3 regions of the Pseudoneobacillus rhizolycopersici genome follow, and region 1 is predicted to be linked to each of the others. Evidence: predicted binding sites of a transcription regulator. Region 1 holds the regulator's gene; each other region holds the start of a gene.
What was found. The regulator Rex, encoded in region 1, represses fermentation and respiration genes when NADH is low (regulators of the CRP and FNR family bind a similar motif). The targets are predictions, from matches to a motif close to TTGTGAAATATTTCACAA.
Positions count from the first base shown of each region.

Region 2: nirB (nitrite reductase large subunit NirB) is a predicted target of Rex. The motif match lies at 1,379-1,396, and genes of this name have one in related genera.
Region 3: qoxA (cytochrome aa3 quinol oxidase subunit II) is a predicted target of Rex. The motif match lies at 4,859-4,876, and genes of this name have one in related genera.

Region 1 is NZ_JBTOOE010000029.1:36,858-43,261, forward strand. Features, by position in the region: gene ACX9YW_RS20605 (CPBP family intramembrane glutamic endopeptidase) at 1-543, shown strand, start outside; gene ACX9YW_RS20610 (YdiK family protein) at 556-756, shown strand; gene ACX9YW_RS20615 (redox-sensing transcriptional repressor Rex) at 781-1,443, opposite strand; gene moaC (cyclic pyranopterin monophosphate synthase MoaC) at 1,490-1,984, opposite strand; gene ACX9YW_RS20625 (ABC-F family ATP-binding cassette domain-containing protein) at 2,127-4,043, shown strand; gene ACX9YW_RS20630 (response regulator) at 4,169-4,867, opposite strand; gene ACX9YW_RS20635 (ATP-binding protein) at 4,870-6,404, opposite strand, start outside.
Region 2 is NZ_JBTOOE010000013.1:17,987-24,390, forward strand. Features, by position in the region: gene ACX9YW_RS13880 (spore coat protein) at 1-172, opposite strand, end outside; gene ACX9YW_RS13885 (spore coat protein) at 322-747, opposite strand; gene ACX9YW_RS13890 (spore coat protein) at 796-1,164, opposite strand; gene nirB (nitrite reductase large subunit NirB) at 1,499-3,928, shown strand; gene ACX9YW_RS13900 (nitrite reductase (NAD(P)H) small subunit) at 3,957-4,277, shown strand; gene cobA (uroporphyrinogen-III C-methyltransferase) at 4,328-5,779, shown strand; gene ACX9YW_RS13910 (sirohydrochlorin chelatase) at 5,776-6,404, shown strand, end outside.
Region 3 is NZ_JBTOOE010000013.1:7,310-13,713, reverse strand. Features, by position in the region: gene ACX9YW_RS13850 (group I truncated hemoglobin) at 1-160, shown strand, start outside; gene ACX9YW_RS13845 (hypothetical protein) at 737-997, shown strand; gene qoxD (cytochrome aa3 quinol oxidase subunit IV) at 1,021-1,302, opposite strand; gene qoxC (cytochrome aa3 quinol oxidase subunit III) at 1,305-1,901, opposite strand; gene qoxB (cytochrome aa3 quinol oxidase subunit I) at 1,903-3,846, opposite strand; gene qoxA (cytochrome aa3 quinol oxidase subunit II) at 3,911-4,822, opposite strand; gene ACX9YW_RS13820 (YybI family spore inner coat protein) at 5,573-6,394, opposite strand.

The DNA.
Region 1 (6,404 bases):
CGAAAAGAAATGCGTGAATTATTTCATGCAAGATCGCCACTTTTTTCTAACAACGCACTTCCTTGGGCGATTATCGGGATATTCTTGGCCTTTTTTGCTCAAACATTCGCTGCCAGTATCGAAAATATACTTGGAATCGAAATGGGCTCAGAAAACACCAAACAAATCATTCGAATTATTGAAGCCTTCCCTGCGATGATTTTTGTCAGTTCAGTGCTTGGGCCAATTCTGGAAGAAATTATTTTTCGCAAAATTATTTTCGGGACACTTCATAAAAGGTTAAACTTTTTCTTATCGGCCTTAATCAGTTCGGTTATCTTTGCGTTAGCCCATATGGAACTTGAACATATATTGCTATATTCAGCAATGGGATTCACGTTTGCGTTTTTATATGTGAGAACACAAAAGATTTGGGTGCCCATATTTGCCCATGTAATGATGAATACGGCTGTTGTACTGCTTCAGTCGGTTTATAAAGATGAAATTGAAAAAATGATTCAAGATGCTGAAAAAGCGCAAAGCTTTATCAGCCTGTTGTTCTAATTGGAGGTTCAAATGAGACAAACACCTATCTTTTCCGGTTTTCTATATTTATTATTAGGAGTTTTATTTACCTACTTTGCCATCAATAATGTCAAAGAGGAAGGCTGGGGATTTTTCTCCTATCTGTTAATCATTTTAGCTACCTTTGACTTAGGGGCCGGTTTAAAAATGATTGCCATTCATTTTAAAATAAAAGCATCAACGAAAAAATGAGTCCAATCACTGGACTCATTTTTTCTACTCTTCATCTAACTCTGTCTCATCGGTTGAGTAATGTTTTAAAAAGTAAATTAACGATTGCAACTCTACAGCTAAGTCAATATGGTGCACACGAATCGAACTTGGTACATTTAAACGAGCAGGGGTAAAATTTAATATCCCTTTGACATTTGCTTGTACAAGTCTATCTGTAATACTTTGAGCAACAGGTGCTGGTACGGTTAAAATAGCTACCTGTATGCCGGCTTCGACAATTTTTGCCTCTAAATCATTCATATTGTGAACGAGGATTTCACCGATAGGTTTGCCTACTTTACCCTCATCGACATCAAAAGCCATTTCAATTTTGGTGTTATTGTTTTTCAAGAAATTATAATGTAAAAAAGCTGTACCTAAATTCCCAACACCGATTAAGGCAACCTTTGTAAGCTCATCCTGATCCAATGTCTTCCGGAAAAATGTTAATAAATAATTGACATTATAACCGTAGCCCTTTTTCCCCAAAGCTCCAAAATAAGAAAAATCCCGGCGAATCGTTGCTGAATCGACTTTTACTGCCTCACTAAGCTCAGCTGAAGAAACGCGCTGTTTACCCGAGGAATATAAATTTTTCAAAAATCGATAGTACAGTGGCAGTCGTTTTGCCGTTGCTTGCGGTATTTTTAATATCTCATTACTCATAAACCATCCCATCCCCTACCTTGATGATTTTTCTACTGCTGTTATTTTATTCTATATGGCCAATTCTTTTAAAATCACCATTTTTTCCACCGGTTTTTTCTACAAGGTATGTTGGACCAATCACCATACCTTTATCAACTGCCTTACACATATCATAAACGGTTAGTGAACAAACAGATGCAGCTGTTAACGCTTCCATCTCCACTCCGGTATTCCCTTTTGTTTTTACGGTAGCCTGTATATGTAAAATGTAAACATCATCCTGTGGTTCCCATGAAAAGCTGATATCAATTCCCGTTAAAGGAATTGGGTGGCACATCGGAATGATTTCCCAGGTTTTTTTTCCGGCCATTACAGCCGCTACTTGGGCAACCGCCAGTACATCACCTTTTTTCATCATCTGATTCGTTATTTTTTCATAGATTTCTTGGTTTAAGCGAATGCTTGAGCGTGCGATTGCTGTTCTTGTTGTTTCAGGCTTATCGCTGACATCGACCATCTTCGCTCTGCCCTCTTCATTAAAATGAGTAAAATCTGACATACGGACTCCTCCCCACTAAATATCATACACTATTTTTTGGTATCTGTATTGAGTTGTTTGTATGAATCTTCACATATTTACTATTATTGCCGATAAAAGGCGTTTAAGATACACTTGAGATAGAAAAACAGAGGTGAACCAAATGATTTTATTACAGGTCAATCAACTAGCCAAATATTTTGGCGCAGATATGATTTTATCGAATATAAAGCTAGAGATTCAAACGCGCGACCGCATCGCCCTTGTCGGCCGGAATGGCGCAGGTAAATCAACCTTACTGAAAATTATCTCAGGACAAATGAGCTATGATTCTGGCGATATTATTAAACCGAAAGAAGTAACGATCGGTTACCTCGCTCAAAACACTGGTCTTGAATCAAAGCTATCGATTTGGGAGGAGATGCTCACTGTCTTTGAATCCCTACAACGGATGGAAAAAGAACTGAGAGAGTTAGAAGAAAAAATGTCTAGCCCTGCTATTTTGGAAGATTCTAATCAATATGAACGTGTGTTAAAGGAGTATGATCATCTTCAGGTAACGTTTAAGGACTTAGGTGGTTATCAGTACGAAGCTGACATTCGCTCCGTTTTACACGGACTTAATTTTCACACCTTCGACTATACAACGAAAATTGCCACTTTAAGCGGTGGTCAAAAAACACGGCTAGCCCTTGGTAAGCTTCTATTAACCAAGCCTGATATTTTAATATTGGACGAGCCTACCAACCATTTAGATATCGAAACCCTTTCTTGGCTCGAGCAGTATTTACAAACCTATGATGGGGCCATTTTAATCGTATCACATGACCGTTATTTTTTAGATAAAGTTGTCACTCAAGTCTATGAAATGTCGAGAAATCAAATTCAAAAGTTTCTTGGAAATTACTCTTCCTATTTGGATCAAAAAGCGGAAAACTATGAACGCGATTTAAAGATATTCGAAAAACAGCAGGAGGAAATCGCCAAGCTGGAGGATTTTATCCAACGAAATCTAGCCCGTGCATCCACTACGAAACGGGCCCAGTCTCGCCGCAAAAAGCTAGAAAAAATCGAGCGTTTGGACCGACCTCTTGGCGATGAAAAGTCCGCATCGTTTGGCTTCCAAATCGAAAGACAAAGTGGGAATGAGGTGCTTCACCTTGAAGATTTATCGGTCGGTTATCACGAAGAGGCCATTTCAAGGAACCTAAAATTCCGGTTAACTCGTGGAGAAAGTGTCGCCCTCGTCGGACCTAATGGAATCGGAAAATCAACGTTACTAAAGACCATTATCGGAAAGCTCGCCCCGATTTCAGGCGGCACCCGCTTAGGATCGAATGTGACAATCGGCTATTACGACCAGGAACAAGCAGAGCTCACTTCCAATAAACGGGTTCTTAATGAGCTATGGGACGACTATCCGTCAATGCCTGAAAAGGATATACGCACTGTCCTTGGAAATTTCCTTTTTTCAGGAGAGGATGTTCTAAAGATTGTTTCCACATTATCCGGTGGCGAAAAGGCCCGCCTTGCCTTGGCAAAATTGATGATGCAAAAGTCCAACTTCCTTATTCTCGACGAGCCAACTAACCACCTTGATTTAGATAGTAAGGAAGTGCTCGAGAATGCCTTAGTTGACTATCCAGGGACGATTCTCTTTGTTTCTCACGACCGCTATTTTATTAACCGAATAGCAACGAAGGTATTGGAATTGAGTTCCGATGGCTGTACAGAGTTTTTAGGCGACTATGATTATTATCTAGAAAAGAAAACAGAGGCTATTGAACTTAAGGCTCTTGAGCAAAAAGACCAGCCAATGAGCACCGCTGTCGTGGAAAAAACATCTTACCAGCAGGATAAGGAAGTCAAAAGGGCGGAACGACAACGGAAACGGAAGCTCGAGGAAATAGAAGCTAGGATTACCCAGCTTGAAGAGGATATCGAACAATTTGAATCGCTGCTATGTGAGCCCGAAGTGTTCCAGGATCATGAAAGAGTGATAGAAATCAATCATAGGAACGAACAAGCAAAGGCAGAATTAGATAGGCTAATGGAAGAATGGGCGGAACTAGCGGAGTAAAATTCAAGTGTGAGGAAAAAAAGTCATCAAACTGGAGTTTGATGACTTTTTTTCCGATTTCCAACCTAAAACGGGCACCAATCACATCTTGATGACCTGACCTGTTTGGACAAAAATACGTCTTATCAAATTTTGATCATATAGACCCTTTCCGGACGACCCACTGTTCCGTATGATAAATCGGCTTCAATCTTCCCTTCAGCTATAAGATACTCAAGATACCGTCTGGCAGTTGTTCGACTCACACCGATTTCATTCCCTACCACCTCTGCGGTTAGCCCGTTTCCTTCCCTGCTTACCACGTCCATTACCTTTTCAAGGGTAAGCGGGTCAATTCCCTTCGGTAAGTAGTTTTTCTCCTTTAATTCTCCATCCATCTCTTTACGCAACAGCATATCCACCTGTTGTTGAGTGATTTGATTTGTTTCTTTTTGCAGTTTCAGTAAGTGTTGGTGATAATCCTGATAGCGAGTAAGCGACTGCTTAAATCTCTCAAAGACTACCGGTTTTATCATATAATCAAAGACTCCTATGCTAACCGCCTCTTGTACCTTATCAATCTCTTTTGTGGCCGTTATCATAATCACGTCTATCTGTTTAGACTGCTGTTTAGTCTCTTTTAACAAATCAATACCATTCATATCCGGAAAAAACACATCCAATAATAACAGGTCGGGTTGCATGATTTCGAAATAACTTTTAGCTTCTAGATAATTTGTCGCAATCCCTACCGTTTGGAACCCGTTAATTTGTTCAATAAAGCGTTTCTGGATTTCAGCAATTCGTAAGTCATCCTCAACAATTAGTACCTCAATATCCTTCACCTTTATTTCCCCCTGCTCTTTGGAATAGCCACAGTGAAAATCGTGCCATTTCCTTCTGATGACTTAACCGTAATATAACCACCTAAGCCTATAATTAAATCTTGAACTAAACTTAGTCCAATACCTGCGTTCCCGCTACCGTTCTTCGTTGTATAACCCCTTTGGAAAATTTGATTTTGCTTTTCTTCTGATATACCCGTGCCATTATCTTCAACCTCAATAATTAAATCTTTACCTAAATCAGTTAAAAACAAAGTCACTTCTTTTCTTTCATTTTCTTTAACTGCATCAAAAGCATTATTAATGAGATTACCAATAATCGTGATTAACTGGTCTCTACTTATATCAGTTGGAACGTCCTTAAAACTGCTTTCTCGGTCTACGGTAAAATGGATCTTTAACTCGCTTGCTAAGCTTGCCTTACCAAGAATGAACCCGGCAATCATTGGGTCCGGTATTTCCTCCATTAAAAAATGAATAAACGTTTGGGCTATGTCTACTTCTTTTGAAATAAAGTCGATTGCCTCTTTATATGAACCTAGTTGAATTAAACCAAGTAAAGTATATAGTCTATTCGAATACTCATGCGTCTGCGCACGCAGCCCTTCCGCATAAGATTTAATATGGGACAATTCCTTAAGAAGCTTATATAACTCCGATTTATTCCTTAAACTAGCAACGGCACCGATAATTTGACCATGATGATTCTGAATGGGAATCCGGTTCGTTAAAAAGACTTCACCCGAAATGGATATTTCCCTGTCATATTCAGCTTGTCCCGTTTGAACAACTTCGAGCAAATGAGTGTTTTCAATAACCTCATCAATTCTTTTCCCGCGAAGGAGGACATGATTGGGTATATTTAATATCCGATGCGCCGTTTCATTGACGACGGTTATTTTTCCTTTTGTATCAATCGCAATAATTCCTTCATGAATCGACTCTAAAATTGCATGTTTTTCTTGGTACATCCATGCAATTTCCTTCGGTTCAAGACCAAAAATAGCTCGTTTAATATTAAATGAAATGAGAAAAGCAGCTAACATTCCTCCACATAAAATAAACAAGGTAACCCCCAAAATTTTCTGTTGGACCTTAGCAACTTCCTTTTCAATTTCGGTTTTTAAATAACCAACAGAAACAACACCAATCACCTTATCTCCTGCGAAAATAGGTGCCTTCCCTCTTAATGAAGGGCCTAATGTTCCCGTCGATTCTGATATAATCGATTCACCTTTAAAAACAAGGCCATTATCTCCTCCGACCATTTTTTGTCCAATTCTGATTGGATTTGGGTGTGAATAGCGTATTTCCTCTAGGTTTCCGATTACGATAAATTCAGCTCCTACCTGTTTCCGAATCCTTTCCGCAATCGGCTGAATCGTCGCAGCTGGGTGATCCGTAAAAAATGCTTCTTGAATCTCTGGAATATGGGAGATGGATTGCGCTACCGATAGGGCTTTACTTCCGATTTCATGTTCAAGATTTGTTTCGATTATCTGTCGAAAGGTAATATCAAAAATACCACCCATTGCGA
Region 2 (6,404 bases), on a different contig from region 1:
CAACAATAGCTGCTTCGATTGCGGCTTGAAGTGCAGCTTGGATAAGAACTAAACCTTGCACTTCTGTTTGTGTTACTTGGATGGAGTGGGAATTCTTAATAATTAATCCTTGGAATTCAAATTGATCAACATCCAAATTATTGTGTGAACTTTGTGAACCTCTACTTGACAATTTTCTTCACCTCATTGTTATTAAATTCTTTATATCTTATTCCAAGAAAAATTTATACGCTTGGACAAGCATCTTTATTTAAAAAAATTAGTACAACGCTAAATGACTACTCCTTGGTGAGTATAGCGGATCGAATCAACTTTAAACGTTTAGCCGATTTTTAATAGTAATTTAGCTAGAAGATTAATAGCAGCTTGTACTACAACATCTACTTGTATTTCCGTTTGTAAAACAGTAATTTCACCAGAATCTTCGATAAAAACAGATTGTTTTTGAACTTGATTGACATCTAAGGATTGGGCAATTTTCTGTAATTGCTTTACTTCCTTATTACCGCTACCACCAAGGACAAGGATAGCCGCTTCCACAGCAGCTTGAAGGGCAGCTTGAATAAGCAATAATCCTTGAACTTCTGTCTGAGTGACTTGGATCGTATGTGAATTACGAATAACTAAACCTTGATATTCATATTGATCGACATCAGTACGATTACTCCCAGACTGTCGGTCAGAAGATTTGCGATGTTCGTCATGCTTTCTATTGTATTTATCCCTTTTATCATGTCTGTCTGACATTTTCGTTTCCTCTCTTTCTATAGGATGATTAATGAACAAAACTATGGGTTATCCCACTTTTACCAGTAGGCGTGCGAGGAGGTTAATCGCAGCTTGTACGACAGCATCTACTTGAATTTCGGTTTGAGCAACCGTAACTTCTCCCGAATCCTCAATATAAACCGATTGTTTTTGAATTTGGTCTACGTCTAGGCTCTGGGAAATTTTCTGAAGCTGTTTGACATCATTCCCACAGTTATTATGACCTAAGACTAAAATAGCCGCCTCCACTGCAGCTTGTAATGCCACTTGAATTAACAGAAGGCCTTGTACTTCTGTTTGGGTCACTTGAATCTTATGAGAATTTTTAATCACCAAACCTTGTGATTCAAACTGATCGACATCTAAATGGTTATCTGCACTTTGTCTATTGTGCATTTGAATTCCTCCTTTTTAATTACTCCTATAATTTATTCTCAAGAATGGGAATGGTATGGACAAGTTTCCTGATAAAAACATGGAAATTAACAGAATCATTGGAACGATTGACTAGCTTGGGGGAAGGCTATATATTGGCTGGATGAGAGGGGAGTTTCCACTGTACGGAGACTTTTTGACACATTTGTGAAACATTGAACAAACTTTCTTTGGATTGTGAAGTTCATCACAATCAAACGAGTTATTCCTCATTACAATGTAACTATAGAGAAAACACCTAACCTGAAATGAACTATAACCCCATAAGTCTAGCACTTCTTAGGAGGAATATCATATGGAAAAGAAAAAGCTTGTCATGATTGGAAACGGAATGGCTGGTGTTCGAACAATTGAAGAAATACTGAAGCTTGCTCCCGACGTATTCCAGATGACCATTTTTGGTAATGAGCCGCATCCGAACTATAACCGGATTCAATTATCGTATGTCTTGCAAGGGGAAAAGACGTTGCAGGATATCATCATGAATGATTGGAGCTGGTACGAAGAGAACAAGATTACCTTATACACCAATGAAGCGGTTATAAGCATCGATTCAAGGAATAAACTGGTGACCTCTGAAACGGGACGGATCGTGGAATATGACGAATTAATCATTGCAACAGGCTCAAGCTCTTTCATCCTCCCAGTACCTGGAGCGACGAAACAAGGTGTCATCGGGTTCCGTGATATCCATGATTGTGAAATGATGATCCAAGCGTCCCGCCAATATAAAAAAGCGGTGGTGATCGGCGGGGGACTATTAGGCCTCGAAGCAGCCAAAGGCTTACTGAATCTTGGGATGGAAGTCGATGTTGTTCATTTAATGCCGTATTTAATGGAAAGACAGCTCGATGCGGAAAGCGCGAAAATGTTAAAGAATCAACTCGAAGCGGAAGGGATGAATTTTTTACTAGAAAAGCAAACCGCTGAAATTCTAGGCGATGATTTTGTAACAGGTATTCGCTTTGAGGATGGAACGGAAATTAGAACCGACCTAGTAGTGATGGCGGTCGGCATTCGTCCAAACATCAAGTTAGCTAAAGACAACGGCATCTACGTCAATCGTGCGATTGTCGTCGATGATTATTTGGAAACCAGTGTGCCACATGTGTATGCAGTCGGGGAATGTGCCGAGCATCGCGAAGTCACCTATGGAATGGTGGCACCACTTTATGAACAAGGGCGCGTACTTGCCGCTCACTTAACCGGTTCGCCAACGAAGCCATATCAAGGCTCCGTCACCGGAACACAGCTTAAGGTATCAGGCGTGGATCTATTTTCAGCAGGTGAAATTCACGATGATTCAACCACAAAAGCCATTAAGGTCCATAATGAATTCGATGGAATTTATAAAAAAATTCTCATCCGCGACCAACGAATTGTGGGAATTGTTCTTTATGGAGAGACAAAAGATAGTACAAAATTATTTAAAATGCTTATGCAAAAAGATGATATTAGCGGTATGACAAGCGTGTCCTTACTCTCCTCAGGCGGCTGTTGTGGTGGCGCATCGGAAGAAAGCGATGTTGATGCGATGGCCGACGAAGAGTTAGTCTGCGGCTGTAACGGGGTGACGAAAGGAACGATTGTCGAAGCGATTCGTAGCAGCAACCTGACCACTGTTGACGAAGTGGGTGGCTGCACGAATGCAGGCCGTTCCTGTGGTCGGTGTAAGTCGTTGATCTCAGACATACTCGCTTATACACTCGGCGATGGATACGATACTTCGGTTAAAAAAACAGCCATCTGCACATGTACGACTCTATCCAGGGATGAAGTGGTGGCGGAAATCAAGGAAAAAGGTTTAACGAATGTTCGCGAGGTGATGAATGTTTTAGGCTGGAAGGAAGCTGAAGGCTGTTCAAAATGTCGTCCGGCCATCAACTACTATTTAGGAATGATTTACCGTGATCATTACAAAGACGACCGTGACTCAAGACTTGTGAATGAAAAAATGCATGCCAATATTCAAAAGGATGGAACGTATTCGGTGGTGCCAAGAATGTATGGTGGGGTGACAACCGCTGAAGATTTGAAAAAGATTGCCGAGGTTGCTGAAAAATATGCAGCCCCATTGATTAAATTAACGGGTGGACAGCGGATTGGTATTTTTGGTCTAAAGAAGGAGGATCTTCCTCAGGTATGGGAAGACCTAGGCATGCCATCTGGTTATGCGTACGGGAAAACTCTTCGTACCGTTAAAACTTGTGTTGGTGCTAAATTCTGTCGGTTCGGCACCCAGGATTCGATGGGATTAGGAATGGAATTAGAAAAGAAATTCGAACGGCTTGATACACCACATAAAGTCAAAATGGGAGTTTCTGCTTGTCCGCGTAACTGTGCTGAATCCGGTATCAAGGATATTGGTTTTGTAGGGGTCGATGGTGGCTGGGAAATCTATGTTGGTGGGAATGGTGGTATGGATCTTCGTCCGGCGGATCTTTTATGCACCGTGAAAACGGATCAGGAGGTAATGGAGATAACAGGTGCCTACCTTCAGTACTATCGCGAAACAGCCAACTATTTAGAACGAACCTCTAAATGGTTAGAGCGGATCGGGCTCCAACATGTGAAAGAAGTACTTTTTGACGAACAAAAGAGAAATGAACTAAACAAACGACTTGATGAGACCCTCTCTCGCTATATCGAACCATGGCAAGAGGCGATTTTAGATAAGGATCTTCAAGAAAAATATTATGTAAAGCGTTCCGTTTCCATCTTGTAAACATTTTTAAGAAAGGCTGTTGATCCTAATGAATCAAACCCTGACGAAGATAGCCCTAATGAACTATGAGATGCTCCCCGTAAATATTGGTCAATTATTTCAAATTGGCAAAGAGGAGGTTGTCTTGTTTCGCCTCACGGATGGTCGTGTCAAAGCAGTGGAAAACAAGAGTCCGCATCCTAAAGGTGGAACACTAGTGGATGGGCTGGTAAGCGGAAAATATCTTTATTGTCCCTGTTATGATTGGAAAATTAGCCTAGAGGATGGGAAGGTTCAGGAGCCTGACTCGGGCGAAGTGAAAACCTATCCGGTCGAAATCGATGGAGAAATGGTGAGTATTATTTTATAGCTCAAAACGAGGGGGCTGCGAGTCCCCTCGCTTTATAGAAGGAAGGATGAATGAGCATGGAAAAAGGGAAAGTGTATTTAGTCGGAGCTGGGCCTGGTGATGTCGGCCTTATTACGGTAAAAGGTCTTGAAGCCATCCAGAAGGCGCAAGTCATCTTATATGATCGGTTGGCAAATCCGAAGCTGCTGCAATACGCTGCTCCCACCTGTGAGTTCATCTATTGCGGAAAGCTTCCCGATCGCCATACATTAAGGCAGGAAAGAATCAATGACCTTCTTGTTCAAAAAGCGCTCGAAGGGAAAATCGTTGTTCGCCTAAAGGGAGGGGATCCTGGAGTATTCGGACGTGTAGGGGAGGAAGCAGAAGCTTTGGCAGCCTTTGGAATTCCCTTTGAATTGGTCCCGGGAATCTCATCTGGGATTGCTGCCCCACTATATGCGGGTATTCCCGTTACTCACCGTGAATATGGCGAATCCTTTGCGGTTGTGACAGCGCACGACAAATCAAAGGACGGACAACCTAGCATCGATTGGAAAGGCTTAGTGAGCGGAGTCGCTACAATTGCTTTTTATATGGGAATCGGAAATCTCCCCTTTATTTGTGAAAACCTGATGGAGAATGGGAAATCACCGGAAACTCCTGTCATTTTGATTCAGTGGGGGACATTTGGACGCCAAAAAACCTTGGAAGGCACACTCGCCACTATTAGTAAGATGGCCAAGCAGGAAGGCTTTAGTAACCCAGCGATTACCCTAGTTGGCGATATTATTTCCCTCCGTCAAAAACTATCTTGGTTTGAAAAGAAACCTTTGTTTGGTAGACAGATTTTATTGGCGCGATCTGGTACCGAATGGAGCGAGTTGGCTAAAGTTTTAGCGGACGAGGGGGCCGATGTCTATGAATTCCCTAGATGGAAAAAGGTAAAGGCACCTGTTAATCGGACTATATTAAGCCAATTATCACATTATGAGAGCGTGTTGTTTACGTCATCTGAAAGTGTGGATGAGTTTTTTACAGTCTTAATCGAACAAAATCTAGACATACGGCTGCTTAAGGCCAAGCTATATGGTGCCTCTACGAAAAGTGAGGCAGCATTAAGAAAAAGAGGGTTCTTTGTTGAGGACCAAGCGGCATTGGATAAAGCTGGTCGTGTCCTCATCGTTGCGGATAGGGAGAATGCTGGCGAGGAATTTCCAGATGCCGATGTTTTTATGACCAGTTTCAAACAGATTGATGAAGCGTTCTATCCCATTTTCCGGCACATGTTGGAGGATGCCACAATTGATACGATTATTTTCCCAAGCAGTGTAGCGGTTGCCCCCTTTTTGCAGGAAATGAATAAAGGGTTCCAACAAGCCATCGGGATGGCCGACATCATTTGTATGGGGGAGAAAACCTATCAAGCGGCGGTAACAAATGGATTAAAGCCAATTGGAATTCCAACACTGCCAACTACTTGTGCTTTGCTAGAATTTTTAAAAGAAAAGAGGGGGCGGGCATGAAGGCAGTGATATTTATTGGGCATGGCAGTAAAGGGAGTGAGGGAAATGAAGCGTTTATTTCCTTTATTGATAGGTTACTAGCCGAGCTTGATACACCTATAAAAGGATACGGCTTTCTTGAGAATGCTGAACCTTCGGTTTTTCAAGCTGTTGATGCTGCTATTGGAGCCGGGGCCAGTGAGGTGACTGTTGTGCCTGTGTTTTTACTACCCGGTGTTCATGCCAATGATGATATTCCTGAGGAAATCGCGTTACTGAAAGAGCAGCATACGGACATTGTCTTTCGTTATGGTGATGCGATTGGGGCTCATCCGGTCATGGTAGAGATATTAACAGATCGCCTAAAGGAAAAAGGTCATAATAGTGAAGATGTGGTCCTTGTTGCACATGGCAGTCGTGTGCCGGATAGTGCGGTCCTGTTTGAAAAGCTTACTGCGATGTTACAGGAACGGGTCGGGACAAAAGTTAGAGGCGCCTATTTTACAGCTGAGCCTTCTTATCGTGAAGTGTTAGCTAATTCTTCTGCGACGGCTCTTGTGTTACCTTATTTGTTGTTTTCAGGGGGCTTTCTTGGAAAATTGCGAGACTTGGTCGAGGAGAGCCGAATCTGTGCACCAGTTGGCTT
Region 3 (6,404 bases), on a different contig from region 1:
GCAAAAAGCACATGAAGGAATGGATTTGCAACCTGTACATTTTGACGCCATTGTAAAACACCTTCATGATGCACTTGCCCACTTTGGAGTTAGTGAAGCAGACATCGACACGGCATTAACAAAAGTAGCAACATTGCGGGATGACATACTGTACCAGTAAAGTAAAAAGCTTGGGACTTGTGACTAGATAGATAGTTTGTTTTTGTCGCTATCGCATGCGTTTTACCGTGGAGGACAGGGCTCTCTCTACGACAATTTGGACCGTTTCGAATGCCTTTTTGTCGTTGAGACGCTCTCTCTACGACAGTTTGGACCACTTCGTATGCCTTTTTGTCGTTGAGACGCTCTATCTACGACAATTCGGACCACTTTGTATGCCTTTTTGTCGTTGAGACGCCTTCTCTACGACAATTCGAACCACTTTGTATGCCTTTTTGTCGTTGAGACGCCTTCTCTACGACAATTCGGACCACTTTGTATGCCTTTTTGTCGTTGAGACACCTTCTCTACGACAACTTTGACCACTTCGTATGCCTTTTTGTCGTTGAGACTTCCCTACTAAAATTCAGCCCTTCTCACAAGAGAAGAGCTATTTTTATTTCGTCACCTGAATGAAACACAAGAACCGCACCCATTTTTCATGTCAAGAAAAAACTAAACTATTTTAGAAAAAGTTTGACAAATTTGTGAACAAGAATAATAATATAAGAATATACTAGTGGAGGAGTTGAGCTAAATGGAATCCAAAGAAAAAATACTGAATATTGTAAAAATTTTAGGGTCTACCGTACTTGCCCTTGGGATTATCCTTTTTTTATTTGGTGTTTTTGCAAGCGATTTCAGTATCCTAACATCCATTGGAATCGGAACCGTGATGGGAGCGGTATTTATATTTTTGATTGGCGTATTTTTTGTCGCTACAGAAGAAATGCTTTCGAAAACATCGAAAGGACATCAAATTATACCACAAGCAGTAAAAAAAGGAACACCCGTTTAGGTGTTCCTTTCGTATTTAATAACCTACATATCCCAAACCATGGCTAGCAACGTTCCGAAGATGGTCACTAGCGCGATAATAAGACCATAATAGACGTTTGTGTAAATGGCCCCTTTATCTTTTGTTTCCCCAGCATGCATAAACACAACCAGCTGAAGACCAGCTTGCAGGAATGCTGTTACTAATAAAATTATCATTCCGGTTGAAAATGACAAATCGAAAAAGTAAACAGCCAGTGCAACTACTGTCAGGATTAATGAAAATACAAAGCCCATTACTTGTTTCATTGGAAATAATTCGCTCATATTTACATCATTCCTTTCAAGTAGATAAAACTAAAGATAAAGATCCAAATGACGTCAAGGAAATGCCAGTAAAGCGAGAAAATAAACGATTTATTGGCGGTTTGCGGCGTAAGTCCACGTTTCCACACTTGTAGAACGATAAAGAGTCCCCAGAAAAGCCCGATTGTCACGTGGATTCCATGTGTCCCTAATGTTGTTAAAAGGATGGATGTAAAGGCACTTGTTTGTAACCCTGCCCCTATGTGAACATAATGGACAAATTCATAAATTTCTACACCGATAAACGCTAAGCCGAGTAAAAGCGTGGTAATAAAGAACCCGATCATCGCTTTTTTTCTGCCTAAACGCATGGCATGAATTCCAAGACCAACGGTAAAACTACTTGTTAAAAGTAACAATGTTTCGATTAAAACTGGCGTAATTTCAAAAATTCCTGCACCAGTTGGCCCTCCTGCTGTCCTATTCACTAAGGTAAAATAGGAAGCAAAAAGAGTAGCAAACAACATGATTTCCGCACCTAGGAAAATCCAAAACCCGAGGATTTTCAATCGATTTTCTTCGGTACTATATTCAAGTGGAAGTGAGTGATCCATTTTCATTTTACGCACCTCGCAATCTTGTTTCAGTTTCTTCGATTTCTTTTACAGAGATGTAGCGACCGTCATCTTTTTCAAAAGAACGAAGAGCCATGCAAACAAATATTCCAATCGTTGTCAGGATCACTGGAATCCATAAACTAAAGACAAAAGAGAAGCCCCAGACAAAGAAGATACAACTCATAACAAACGGGATGCCGCTGTTGTTTGGCATATGAATTTTTTCATATTCGCCCTTGAATATAACATGACCTTTCTTCTTCATATCCCAGAAAGCTTCAACGGAATTAATCTGCGGTGTAATCGCAAAGTTGTATTCCGGAACCGGAGTATGTGTAGCCCACTCAAGTGTACGTGCATCCCAAGGATCACTGCTAATATCACGTGAAGCATAACGTGTGCTGTAGTAGATGTTATACACAATTAACACAAAGCCAATCGCCATAATCCCTGCTCCAACAAACGAAACCATATTTAATGGTCCAAAGCCAGTCGCTTCTGAGTACGTGTACATTCTACGTGCCTGACCATCTAGGCCAGTGATATACATCGGCATGAACGCTAAGACAAATCCGATAGAAAGTAACCATGCTGTCCATTTACCGATTTTCTCGTTCAACATAAAACCAAACATTTTTGGCCAGTAATACGTAAGACCCGCAAGCATCGCAAATACCACACCTGGAATAATAACATTGTGGAAATGCGCCACTAAGAACATCGTATTATGATATTGATAGTCCGCTGCGGACATCGCAAGCATGACTCCCGTCACTCCACCTAGTGTGAATAGTGGAATGAAAAGTAAAGCATATAGCATTGGTGTCGTAACCACAATTTTCCCTTTTCTCAAAGTAAGCAACCAGTTAAAAATCTTTACCCCTGTCGGAACAGCGATGGCCATCGTGGTAATCGAGAAGATACTATTCGTTAATGCACCTTGACCCATTGTAAAGAAATGGTGTGCCCATACTAAGAACGATAGCAAGGAGATAATCACCATTGATCCTACCATCGATTTATAACCATATAGATTACGGCGGGCAAAGGTAGAGAAAATCTCACTATAAATACCAAATGCAGGAAGAATTAGAATATAAACTTCAGGATGTCCCCAAACCCAGAAAATATTGGCCCAAAGCATATCCATTCCACCATTATCCATCGTAAAAAAGTTGGTTCCAAATTGGCGGTCCAATGTCCCCATTGCAAGCAATACAGCTAACACTGGAAACGCAAATACGATAATAACGTTGGCAATGAAGGCAGCCCAAGTGAACATAGGCATTTTCATTAGCGTCATGCCAGGTGCTCTCATTTTAAGAACCGTCGTGATAAAGTTGATTCCTGTCATTAGGGTACCAATACCAGCAATCTGAATCGCAATCATATAATAATTCGTTCCAACCGAAGGACTGAATTCATTACCCGCCAGCGGGAAATAAGAAGTCCATCCAGCATCAGGAGATCCACCGACAATAAACGAGATGTTAAATAACATCGCTCCCATAAAGAATAACCAGAAGCTTAAAGCATTCAAACGTGGGAATGCCACATCACGAGCTCCAATTTGTAGCGGAATCACAAAGTTCATGAAAAACATAATAAATGGCATCGCCATAAATAGAATCATAACGATTCCGTGCGTGGTGAAAATTTCATTATAATGCTGTGCATCCAATAATTTTAGGTCTGGTGCTGATAATTGCGCACGCATCATAATCGCATCTACTCCGCCTCGGAATAACATGAGCAAAGCAGAGATTAAATACATGATTCCAATACGCTTATGGTCAACCGTTGTTAACCATTCACGCCATAAATAACCCCATTTTTTAAAATAAGTTAAGCCTGCCAAAATGGCGACGAGTGTAAGTCCTATGGCAACCATCGAAGCATAAATAGCGAAACTTGGATGAGGTACGGCAAAACGTTCAAAGAAATCCATACGTTTGTGACTCCTTTCGAAAACAATTTATAGATACATGCCTATTGATGAAATGTTCATTTTTTTAATGATGATTGTGGTCAGAGTGTTCTCCATCTGAAGAACCTACATGTGATTCTGTCATTTCTTCCGTATCCGATGATCCATGATGATGGCCTTCTGGAGCCGGTGAAAATTCTAAGTGTGTCCCAGTGAATGTCATCCTTCCAAGATGACCTGGTTCTAATAATTTTTCAAATTTCTTTTCAGTTATCGGTTGGGCTGTCTCTTTTACTTCTTTTACCCAATCATCAAACTCTTTTTGAGACATCGCTGTTACATCAAATGTATTTTGGGCAAAACCTTTACCACTAAAGTTTGCATTTCGACCCATATATTCTCCTGGTACATCAGCCGCTAGATGGAGCGTGGTCACCATGTCAGCCATAGCATATTTTTGTCCTCCCAGCTGCGGAATCCAGAAACTTGTAATTGGCCCGTAGGAATAAAGCTTAAATTCAAGTGCTCGATCAGTCGGAATATACAAGTAGTTGACTGTTTCAATTCCTTCTTCCGGATAGCTAAAATGCCATTTCCAGTTAGAGGATGACGCATATACGACTAAAGGTTCTTTATCCTCATATCCTGCCGGTCTAGACTCGACAATGTAATTACTTTGAACAGATACAAAGGAAAGATACGCAACAATTAATATTGGAATACCTACACAGATTGCTTCTACCCAGATGTTCCCTTCTAAGTGAGGAGGTTCATAATCTGGACTTTGTTTAGATGCTCGATATTTTACTAACATCATGATGAGCAGTCCAAAGACGGCAATAACAATAAAAGACATGATTCCAATTGATAGAATAATATCACTAGCTTGCCTTTCTGCTTGTGGTCCCTTAGGATCCAACACAAGTAATGGCTCACAGCCTGCTAGTACAGAGGCAATAGTGATCATCATTCCAACAAAGGTCCATTTTAGTTTCATAGATGTACCCCTTTCTATCTTTGTTTTTACTTATTCATGCGAATAAATTCACAAGCACATATTCAGTGAAGAGTTTGTGATTTTTTTCACACAAAGTATCTATCAACTATGATATGTGAATTCGCTCACAAATTAAAGTAAAATGATTTTCCAGTTGTAGTTAACACTATATTCATAATGTTAACATGGTTTTCTGCAGATATTTGACGTACTTGTGACAAATAATTGACGTACTTGTGACAAATTTGTTAAGGATTTTTTTACTATCGCTAACCTTAAAATGGAATAATTGTGAACATTGATATTGGTGTGATTGATATTGGTGACAGGCACCGATATCCCAATAACTGGAAGTTGATGTCCTCGAAAGCAGCGTTCCAAAATTATCCGGAAACTGTTCGTAGTTTATTAGATTAATTGGACTAATCCTGCAAACATGTGGGTTGTAATGAGCTTTAGGCTGATCTCTATACCAAAATGAATGCAAATATTGCTAGAACGGTATAGAGAGCCTCTTTCTATACCAAATTGATTGCCAAAATTGCTAGAAATGGTATAGAGAAACTCTTTTATACAAAATCAGGTGAACCACCTCAAAAGGTAAAAAAGGTTTTTATTGAAGAAATAAAATAGCCAAAAATGAACAAATTAAAACTTGCTCATTTTTGGCTTAAATTAACCTTTGCTTAAGATACAGTATCTACTTTACCAAGGATAAGGCCCATCCATTATAGGGATGAAAAACATGTTCTATTCTTCTTTTTCATATCGAGCGATTTCTTTACTTGGATCTTCTTCATACACTAGTCTATAATCTCGTACCTCATAAACATTTTGATTCAAGGAAAATGTGCTTATGAAGAGAGCTATCGTATCGGGATGACTAATACCAATAACTCTTTGAGTTGTAATAATTTCAGCCCTACCGTCCCCATCAATATCCTTTATGTCATATAAACTTACTGGATCAATCCAGGTGCCTATATTCGGCAAATACTCATCCGCCCCCTCTTTATAATTCTCAGGATTTAACTCAATGGTTGCCGATACTTTCTTCTCTTTATCAAAAAAACTAACTTGATAATCTCCTGTATATTTTATTTCAAACCGTTGGTTATCCCCATGTGCTGGTGCTTGTTTTTCCGATTCAAACAATACTAGCAATTCACCGTTTACAGGCTTAAAAATATTAAGAAGGATTGCTCCGGCTGAGCCAGTAGAATATTGATAAAATAAAATCTCATCCGTATCGTCTTGATCTAAATCCTGCACCTTCACTTCTGTATGAAAAATTCCGTTTTCGTTTGGAATCTTTAATTTTTCATCATCACCAATCAGAAATCTCCAGTATGTTGGCATATCATTCTCAGTAGGCATTTCAACGATGAGTGTTTCATCGTTTCCATTAATTCTTAATTGATATTCTTGAACTTGAGTGTTTGCAGCAGGCATTTTCTTAGTCATAATACTGCTTGAAGAAGATGAGGATGTCATTTGGTTTAATGTCCCACATCCACTTAATAAGACCATACTTACAGCTACCATAGCACCAATAAGGATTGTTTTTTTCATATGTGTCCCT